3 regions of the Telluria sp. ZB2R32 genome follow, and region 1 is predicted to be linked to each of the others. Evidence: predicted binding sites of a transcription regulator. Region 1 holds the regulator's gene; each other region holds the start of a gene.
What was found. The regulator sigma-54, encoded in region 1, starts transcription at its own class of promoters, with help from an activator protein. The targets are predictions, from matches to a motif close to TGGCANGNAANCTGCTTT.

Region 1 (3,273 bases):
CTCGGCCAGCTGCGCCCCCGGCGTCGTCTCGATCAGCGCATGCAATTCACCCAGTTGCGCGCCCGGCACGAACACGTCGGCCAGGCCGACGTACAGCGCATCGGCCGCGCCGATCGTCAACCCCGTCAGGCCCAGATAATTGCCGAGCTGCCCAGGCGCGTGCGACAGGAAATGGCTGCCGCCGACGTCCGGGAACAGGCCGATGTTCACTTCCGGCATGGCCATCTTGGTGCGCTCGGTCACGATGCGCAGGCCGGTCTCCGGACCGCCCTGGGCGATCCCCATGCCGCCGCCCATCACCACGCCGTCCATGATGGACACGTAGGGTTTCGGATAAAAATGGATCAGGTGATTGAGTGCGTATTCTTCGGTAAAAAAGTCTTCCAGCAGCGCGCTGTTGGCGGTCGGGATGGCGTGGCCGGCCTCGTAAAAGAAGCGGATGTCGCCGCCGGCGCACAGGGCTTTTTCGCTGCTGCTGGCAAGTACCACGGCGGATACGGCCGCGTCGTCGCGCCAGGCCAGCAGGATGTCGGCCAGGCGCCGCACCATGGCCAGCGACAGGGAGTTCAGGGCTTTGGGACGGTCGAGCGTGATGATGCCGGTGCCGTTGGCAACGCGGGTCAGGACATGGTCGGTCATGGTCAGCAGGATGATGGGAGAGACATGCATTTTACCCAAGACACGGCAACGCTCCCACATATTGAAAAGGGCGCCGTGCGGCGCCCTCGTTCAGACGGTGCTCGGTGCGCGATCAGATCGCAGCAGCGGCCTCTCCGCCTTCAGGACGGCGCTTGAGCGCCTCGTGACTATGATTCTGCAGCATCGATTTGTACTTCATCACCTGGCGGTCGAGCCTATCCATCAACAGGTCGATCGCGGCATACAGGTCTTGCGCCACACTTTCCACGTGCACCGTCTTGCCCGACAGGCGCAGGTTGATCTCGGCTTTTTGCCTTTTGTCTTTTTCGGTGAGATTGTCGATCGCGAGGATGACATGGGAATCGATCACTTGATCGAAATGGCGGGTGATGCGTTCGAGCTTGTTCTGTACGTATTCACGGATGGCGGGGGTGACATCGAGGTGGTGGCCACTGATGGTGAGATTCATACACACTCCTTTGATAAATGCGCGGCACCGCCTGGCGCTTGGGACGCACGTGGGGGCCGCTGTTACAAGGATTTGCGGAGACTGACGGGAGGTATCTTGAGCGCCTCGCGGTATTTTGCAACCGTGCGGCGCGCAATGACCATGCCTTGTTCACCGAGCATTTCCGCGATCTTGCTATCGGATAATGGGTTCTTTGGGTCCTCTGCTCCTGTCAGCTGCGCAATGAGCGCCCGTATCGCCGTCGACGATGCTTCGCCCCCCGCTTCGGTGGCGACATGGCTTCCGAAGAAATACTTCAGCTCAAACATGCCGTGCGGGGTCAGCATGAATTTCTGAGTTGTTACACGAGAAATGGTGCTCTCGTGCAGACCCAGTGTATCAGCAATCTCGCGAAGCACAAGGGGACGCATGGCAACCGCGCCATGGCTGAAAAAGTTCTTCTGGCGCTCCACAATTGCCTGCGAAACACGCAGGATCGTATCGAAGCGCTGGCGCATGTTCTTGATGAGCCACTTCGCTTCCTGCAGCTGCGCGCTCATCTGCCCCTCGCCCTTGCCGCCCTTGAGCAGGTTGGCATAGACGTTATTCACGCGCAGGCGCGGCATCACGTCGTTGTTCAGCGCGACGCTCCAGCCGGTCGGCGTCTTGCGGACAATAACGTCCGGAACGACGTAATCCGAAGCGCTCGACGCAAACGCCGCGCCGGGGTGCGGATTGCACTGGCGGATCACGGCTTGCGCTTCGCGCAAGTCTTCGTCGTCGCAGTCGAGCGCCTTTTTCAGCTTGTTGAATTCGCGCTGCGCGAACCAGGTCAAGTAGCCCTCGACGATCTTCAGCGCCATGCGCCGCGTTACCAGCGGCACGCCCGGCATGCTGCGGATCTGCAGCGCCAGGCATTCGGCCGCGCTGCGCGCACCGACGCCGACCGGATCGAGGCTTTGCACCAGTGCCAGCGCGCAGCGCAGTTCCTCGATCTCGACCTCGAGTTCTTCGGGTAATCTCGCGTGGATTTCGTCGAGCTGTTCTTCGAGGTAGCCGTTGTCGTCGATGGCGTCGATCACCAGTTCGGCCAGGGCGCGGTCGCGCGCCGTCACGCCGGTCACGCGGATCTGTTCCGTCAGGTGCTCGCGCAGGGTGATGCCGATGGCGCCCAGTTGCGGACGGCCGTCGTCGTCGTTCTCGCTGTTGGACGTGCGCGTGCCCTCTCCCCAGTCGGCATCGGGCTCGCCGCGTTCGACGTCGCCGCCTTCGCCGCCATCGGCCGCGTCCGATGGGGCGGGCGCGTCTTCACCGTTCGGCGCCGGCGCCTCGGGCGCCTGCGCCGGAGCGTCGTTGATGGCGCCGTCGGCCAGCAGGCGCACCGAGTGGTCGAGCGGATCGTCGAGCCGTTCGAGCAAGGGATTGTCGGACAGGATCTGCTCGATTTCCTGGTGCAGTTCGAGCGTGGACAGCTGCAGCAGGCGGATCGACTGCTGCAGCTGCGGCGTGAGCGCCAGGTGCTGCGAGGTCCGGAGTTGCAGGGATTGTTTCATGGCGCTGTGTGTTCGCTGTGCTGTTCTTACATGCGGAAGTGTTCGCCCAGGTAGACGCGCCGTACCGACTCGTCGGCGATGATGTCGTCGGGGCGTCCCGACGCCAGCACGGCGCCCTGGTTGATGATGTAGGCGCGGTCGCAGATGCCGAGCGTCTCGCGCACGTTGTGGTCGGTGATCAGGACGCCGATGCCGCGCTCCTTCAGGAAGCGCACGATGCGCTGGATCTCGATCACCGCGATCGGGTCGACGCCGGCAAACGGTTCGTCGAGCAGCACGAAGCGCGGATTGGTCGCCAGGGCGCGCGCGATCTCGACGCGCCGCCGTTCGCCGCCCGACAGCGACAGCGCCGGGTTTTCGCGCAGCTTCTCGATCTGCAGTTCGGCCAGCAGGGAATCCAGGCGGTCGTTGATCGCAGCTTTGGTGAGCGACTTGCCGTTCTCGTCGTGCTGCAGTTCGAGCACGGCGCGGATATTGTCTTCCACCGTCAGCTTGCGAAATACCGAGGCTTCCTGCGGCAGGTACGACAGGCCCATCACCGCGCGGCGGTGAATCGGCAGGCTCGAAATGTCGGCGCCGTTGATCTCGATGGTGCCGGCGTCGGACGGCACCAGGCCGACGATCATGTAGAAC
Region 2 (3,273 bases), on a different contig from region 1:
CGACCACGCTCTGGTGCACGTGCATCGCCGAACCCGGCTCGTTGGCCATCGGCTTGGCCATGAAGGTGGCGTACATGTCGTGTTTTAACGCCGCCTCGCGCAGGGTGCGCTTGAAATAGAAGACTTTATCGGCCAGGCCGAGCGGGTCGCCGTGCTGGAAGTTGATTTCCATCTGGCCAGCGCCGATCTCGTGGATCAGGGTGTCGACGTCGAGGTTCATCAGGTCGCAGTAATCGTAGATGTCCTCGAACAGCGGATCGAATTCGTTGACGGCGTCGATGCTGTAGACCTGGCGGCTGGTTTCGGCGCGGCCGCTGCGGCCGATCGGGGCGGCCAGCGGCAGGTCGGGGTCGATGTTCTTCGCGGTCAGATAAAACTCGAGTTCGGGCGCGACCAGCGGCTTCCAGCCCTTCTCGTCATAGAGTTTCAGTACCCGGCGCAGCACCGAGCGCGGCGCGAAATCGACCAGCGTGCCGTCAGCAAAATAACAGTCGTGGATCACTTGCGCAGTGGGATCGACCGCCCACGGCACCATGGTGATGGTGGTCGGGTCGGCCTTCAGGATCATGTCGCGGTCGGTGGCCGAAATGGCGCGGTCGTAGGCTTCATCGTCAGTCGGCGAATTGCCGGTGACGGTCATGCCGAGTACGGCTTCGGGCAGGCGCATGCCGCGCTCTTCGGTAAATTTTACTCGCGGCAGGATCTTGCCGCGGGCAACGCCGGTCAGGTCGGGGACCAGGCATTCGATTTCGGTGACGCGCTTGGCATTGAGCCACTCGTCCATGTCGGTGTAGGAAAAATTCTCGCGGATTGCCATCATTGCCTCGTGGTGTGTTCAGGGTCGCAAGGACGCAACGCGCGTCCTGCACGTGGGGAGAGAGCGAGGCAGAGCTAAGGGACGGCGCTGGCCGGAACGCAGGCACCTGGGTAGGCCACCGAGCGGGCCACTGAGCGGGTCCGGATCGTCATGGCCGCCCCTGTTTTTTGGCGCGGTAGTCGCGGCAAGCCTGGCCAAAGGCGCCGAACATCTTCATGGAATACGGATTGTGGGTGATGCGCCATTCGGGATGCCATTGCACCGCCAGCGTAAAACCGGGTGCTGCGCCGACCGAGAACGCTTCCACCAGGCCATCTTCGGCTGTGGCTTCGACGACCAGTCCCGGCGCCAGTTCGTTGACGCCCTGCCCGTGCAGCGAATTGACGGGAATCTCGTCAGCGCCAACAATCGCGTGCAGCATGCCGCCTTCGACCAGCCGGACCTTATGGGCATCGCCGTATTGCTCGTCCATGCCGAGTTCGGGGTTTTCGCGGTGGTCGAATTTCCCTTCCACCATCTGCACCGCCTGGTGCAGCGAGCCGCCCAGGGCCACGTTCATCTCCTGGAAACCGCGGCAGATCGCAATGATCGGGATGCCCCGTCCCACGGCCGCACGGATCAGCGGCAGGGTCGTTTCGTCGCGCGCCGGGTCTTGCGGCAGCGATGGATCGAGCACCTCTTCCGAGTAATAGCTGGGGTGCACGTTCGAGGCGGAACCGGTGAGCATGATCCCGTCGCACAGCTGCAGCATCGTCTCCAGGTCGAGGTCCTTGCCCAGCGAAGGCAGGATCATGGGAGCGCAGTCGGCGCCAAGGACGATGGCGTCGACATACTTGTGCTGGGCCGCGTGGTACGGATGTTCGCCGAAATCACGCGTGCAAGCTGGAACGATAACGATGGGGCGCATGGTGTCTACCTTGTTCGTGAGCGCACTGAGACCATCATACGAGCAATCTGGTCGGAGCGCGAGAGGCCATTAATCCAGATCAAACACGGTGCCGATGCCGCGCATGCGGTGTGCCGATCTGCTAATAAATCTGCGGTTTCATAACAAAAGCATAACGTCAACCTAAAAACAGTGCCAACACGATCCGCTGACCACGCCTCGAATCCCTTATTCAAGGCGAATGCTTCTCAAAAATTCTGTCGAAAATTCTTACATTTCGCATTTTGATCTTCCTCACGGAAACACTAAGTGATTGAAAGAAATAACTATTTCTTTTGTGGCACAACAATTGCTTATAGCTCATCAACAAAATCCTTCATAGAGAGATCACCATGCGCCTGCTGAACAAAATCGTTGCCGCCACCGTCCTCGCCTTCGGCGTCACCTCGGCCGCCCACGCGACCTATACCAACAGCCACTACAACAGCCACTACATCACGACCAGCGATCCATACGCGTTCACGCTGAACGTCGACAAGAAGCCAGACACGACGATCAAGACGGCCAATCTCTCGCTGTACTTTGCGGACATCTTCGATTTGTTTGGCAAGACCTACGAAACGGTGACGGTCAAACTCGACAACACGATCGCGGGTACCGTCAGCAACGTCAACTGGTTCGGCGATTATTACGATTTCAACGTGCCGCCTTCGATGCTTAATGACGGCAAGTTGAACGTATCGATCAGCCTGGGCTGCAACCTGGTGAAACACGGTGTCTGCAAATCCGAGCAGGACGTCTGGCTCAAGGACGTGCTGCTGTCGATCAACCGCGTGCCGACCGTGCCGGTCACGCCGCCGGTTGTAACGCCACCGGTTGTGACGCCGCCTGTCGTGACGCCGCCTGTCGTGACGCCGCCTGTGACGCCGACCGAGCCAACCGACCCGGTGCCGCCGATCGTGACCTTCCCTGAGCCGCCAACCACGATCGACCCGACCCCGCCGACCACCCCGGCCGAAGTGCCGGAACCAGCCACCCTGCTGACCCTGGCCGCTGGCCTGATGGGCCTGGCCGCCGCGCGCCGCCGCCGCGCCTGATCCTTCTACTCCACTGGAAACACGAGCACGAAGGTGCTCGTGTCCGGACCCGGCCGCACCTCCGCGCGGCCGCCATGCAAGTGCATGATGGCGCTGACGATCGCCAGCCCCAGGCCGGTCGACCCGGCGCCCGCACTGCGCGCCGCGTCGGCGCGGTAGAAGCGATCGAACAGATAGGGCAGGTCGCGCGCATCGATCGGCTTGCCCCTGTTGGTCACCGTCAGCTCGGTCTCCTGGCCGGCTGCGCTTGCGCTCACGGTAGCGGCCAGCGTGATCACGCTGCCCGGCTGCGCATGGCGGATCGCGTTCGACAGCAGATTAGCCAGTGCCCGCCGCAGCAACTGGGCATCGGCCAGCACGGTTCCGCTGGCGGCGTCATCGATGGTCACGCCGCGCTCCTCGGCCATGCCCTCGAAAAATGCGCGCATGCGCGCAAACTCCTCTCCGATCGCCAATGGCTGGCGCACCGTGGC
Region 3 (3,273 bases), on a different contig from region 1:
CGCCGATCGTGATGCCCTCGCTCAGTTCGCGCCGCCTCGACGCGCGCGCGATCACCCAGCTGCAGCGTGACCCGCTTAAAATTTTCCAGCTCGACGGCACGGCTTATCCCGGCAACAGCGGCAGTCCGGTCTACGACCCCGACAGCGGCACCGTGCTCGGCATTATTAATATGGTGTTCGTCAAGGGACTGAAGGAAACGGCGATCACTAGCCCGAGCGGGATCACCTACGCGATTCCGGCGCGCTACGCACAAGAACTGTTGCAGCAAAAGTGAAAAGAAAGTATTTCAATCGTGCATAGCTTTCACGGAGGCATGATTGAGATACAATATGCCGGTTTTGATGGCTAAATAACAATTTTTGATTTGCTAGAACAACAGCCTGGCCTTGCCTGTCGCTGCTGTCGTGAAGGGGAATGACGTGAGCAAGATCTCGACGAATCTGACGAAACTGGCCCTGGCAAGCGCCTGCGCCCTGGCCTTGTCCGGCTGTGCACTGTGGAACAAGCCGCCGGCACCGTCGGCAGCCGCACTGGCCGGCGCCGCGCCCGCCGATTACCTGATCGGCCCTGGCGACGCCGTCAACATCATCGTCTGGCGCAATCCGGAAGTGTCGATGTCGGTCCCGGTCCGTCCGGACGGCAAGATCACGACCCCGCTGGTCGAAGACTTGCCGGCCGCCGGCAAAACCTCGACCGAACTGGCGCGCGACATCGAGAAGGCACTGGCCAAGTTCATCCAGCAGCCGGTCGTCACCGTCGTCGTCACCGGTTTCGTCGGCAACTACGGCGAGCAGATCCGCGTGATCGGACAGGCCGCCCGCCCGCAAGCCTTGGCTTACCGCCGCGACATGTCGCTGATGGATGTCCTGATTGCCGTCGGCGGCGTGACCGAGTTCGCTTCGGGTAACCGCGCCAGCATCATCCGCACCATCGAGGGCAAGCAGCATAAACTGAACGTGCGCCTCGACGACCTGATCAAGGATGGTGACATCTCGGCCAACATGCCGATGCGCCCGGGCGACATCCTGGTGATCCCGGAAAGTTTTTTCTGACCTGACTCCGGGTTTTAGAACGACAACGGCGCCTGCGGGCGCCGTTGTCGTTTGTGGGTGCGAGTATGTGTCCAGCATCATACAACCGATCCTGCAACCCATTTTGTCATCAAGAAATGTTAAATAAATAGAAGAAACATGTCTAAAAAGCATTAAAATTCCAACAAGAATTTTTTGTGAAGTTATGCTGTCGGGATTATTTACACATGACTTAACGAAGGTCTATTGTAGAGATACAAGTCTTTGATTTAAAACAAAATATATCGCCTGGCACGGCGCTTGCTAATAGGAGGATGTGTTTGCCCAACATTCAACTAAGCGAGGAACTGAATTATGAAATTTCTGAAGAAACTGGCCTGTGCCGCTGCTGTCGCAATGTCCGTCGCCGGTGGCGCCAATGCTGCTACCGTGCTGAACGACTGGCACTTCAACCCAACTGGCGGCGGCTTTGCTGGTTCTCAGCAAATCAACGAATACCTGGACGTGAACGGCAATGCCTTCATCCAGATCACGCCAAACGGCGGCAACAGCTTCACGTTCAACGAGCACGCCGTGTTCAACATCGGCCAGGCTGACAGCAACGGTCAGTTCTTCCCGATCAACTATGCTGGCGGCAACATCACCGCAATCTTCGAAGCCACCGGTAGCGGTAACTTCAGCGGCAACTTCACCTTCAGCAGCGGCACCATCCGCATGTTCCAGAACCCAACCGGCGGCCAGTACGCAAGCACCACCGGCATCTACGGCGCCAACCTGGGCAACGAAATCGCTGTCTTCAACGTGATGGCCGGTGGCGGCGGCACGGTCGATGCAAGCGGCTCGCCAGTCAACAACGGTCAAGTCACCGTGCTGGCGCGCGCGCAGCAAGGTTCGCTGGACGCAGGCTACTTCTTCCGTGAAAACGGCGACGACCTGTCGATGGAATCGATCATGGCCTTCGCATTCACCAACGCCAACACCATCGCCGATCCAACCGCTACCCTGGTGAGCGAAGTTGCTTGCGAATTCGCTGGTTTCACCGGCAACGGTTGCAACGGCAATGCCTACGCCAACACCCCGACCAACTTCTTCGTTGGCAACAACGGTCAGTTCAAGCTGGCTGAAGTGCCAGAGCCAGGCTCGCTGGCCCTGTTCGGTATCGCCATGCTGGGCGCCGGCGTCGTCAGCCGCAAGCGCGCAAAGAAGGCTTAATTGCCCTCTGAGCCGTACCTGATGTAGGAAAAGAGCGGGCTGGCCCGCTCTTTTTCATGAAGTGGCAAATTGTTGTAAATAAATAAAGACGCGAGTTGCTGGGCAAGCGCTGGCGATCAAAAAAACAAGATTTACCAGGTTAGGGAAATGAAAGCAAAGAGCGGCGCTGACTCATCGAAGTCAGCGCCGCTTTTTTATTGCGCCGGGACGGGCGCGACGGTCAGGATTTCATCAGCTCGGCCAACGGGCGTCGTACCGAGCGCGCCGCGGGGGCCGGGCCGTAACCGAGGCGGCCCATGTAGACCGGGAACAGGCTGTCGTCGAAGATCAGCGCCTCGGTTTCGCGCTGCAGCGCGCGCGCCGCGCCTTCGAGCTTCGGCTGCGTCGTAAAGCGCGTGCCTTCGCGCGCATATTTCGAGAAAATCAGCGGCGTCATTTCCGGCTGCATGTACAGGCCGAGCGTCGTCATCGTCAGCCAGAAACGCTGAAGTGCGCGCCCGGCGGCCACGTAATCGTCGATCGATTGCGGCGCCGCATGGGCTTTCAGTACGAAGTGGGCGGCGCACGCCATCCCCGGCGCTAGGTCCATCTGCAGGCGCGGCGCCCAGGTGCCCATCAGGGTGTTGACGGTGGACATGCGGCGCCAGCTGACCATCGCCCATTTCATCAGGTGCAGAGTCATGGCGTCGACGCCGAGCGCGCCGGCCGGAACCTTGTCCGGGCTGTGGGTGCGATTCTTCCAGTCGATGATGCTGCGGTGGGTCTCGAACGCTTCCGGCATCGTCAGGCGCAGCCGGGCATTGTTGAACATCAGCCTGGCCGCCTGCCATTTCTGCGCACGGCTCTCGAGCCAGGTGAGCGAATAACCGGGCGCGACGGTGGCGGCGAGGATGCGCTTGTGTTCGGCGCTAAGCGGGGTGGTGCGCATCGGCCGGCGCTGCACGGTGCGCTTGTCGATCATGTCGATGAGCGGGCTGCGCACGACCGCAGGGTCGGCTATGAAACGCACGTCGAATACCGGGTGCGTGG

Region 2: a site for sigma-54 is predicted at 2,042-2,059, ahead of AC56LG_RS08675 (PEP-CTERM sorting domain-containing protein). Genes of this name have one in related genera too.
Region 3: a site for sigma-54 is predicted at 1,322-1,339, ahead of pepA (flocculation-associated PEP-CTERM protein PepA). Genes of this name have one in related genera too.

What each region holds. Positions count from the first base shown of each region.
Region 1 is NZ_JCASIG010000007.1:205,322-208,594, forward strand. Features, by position in the region: gene AC56LG_RS20335 (enoyl-CoA hydratase/isomerase family protein) at 1-639, opposite strand, end outside; gene hpf (ribosome hibernation-promoting factor, HPF/YfiA family) at 752-1,108, opposite strand; gene AC56LG_RS20345 (RNA polymerase factor sigma-54) at 1,171-2,640, opposite strand; gene lptB (LPS export ABC transporter ATP-binding protein) at 2,667-3,273, opposite strand, start outside.
Region 2 is NZ_JCASIG010000002.1:823,370-826,642, forward strand. Features, by position in the region: gene AC56LG_RS08665 (glutamine synthetase family protein) at 1-817, opposite strand, end outside; gene AC56LG_RS08670 (gamma-glutamyl-gamma-aminobutyrate hydrolase family protein) at 966-1,724, opposite strand; gene AC56LG_RS08675 (PEP-CTERM sorting domain-containing protein) at 2,096-2,800, shown strand; gene AC56LG_RS08680 (heavy metal sensor histidine kinase) at 2,806-3,273, opposite strand, start outside.
Region 3 is NZ_JCASIG010000004.1:494,895-498,167, forward strand. Features, by position in the region: gene AC56LG_RS14660 (S1 family peptidase) at 1-275, shown strand, start outside; gene AC56LG_RS14665 (XrtA/PEP-CTERM system exopolysaccharide export protein) at 421-1,053, shown strand; gene pepA (flocculation-associated PEP-CTERM protein PepA) at 1,387-2,244, shown strand; gene AC56LG_RS14675 (nitroreductase family protein) at 2,465-3,273, opposite strand, start outside.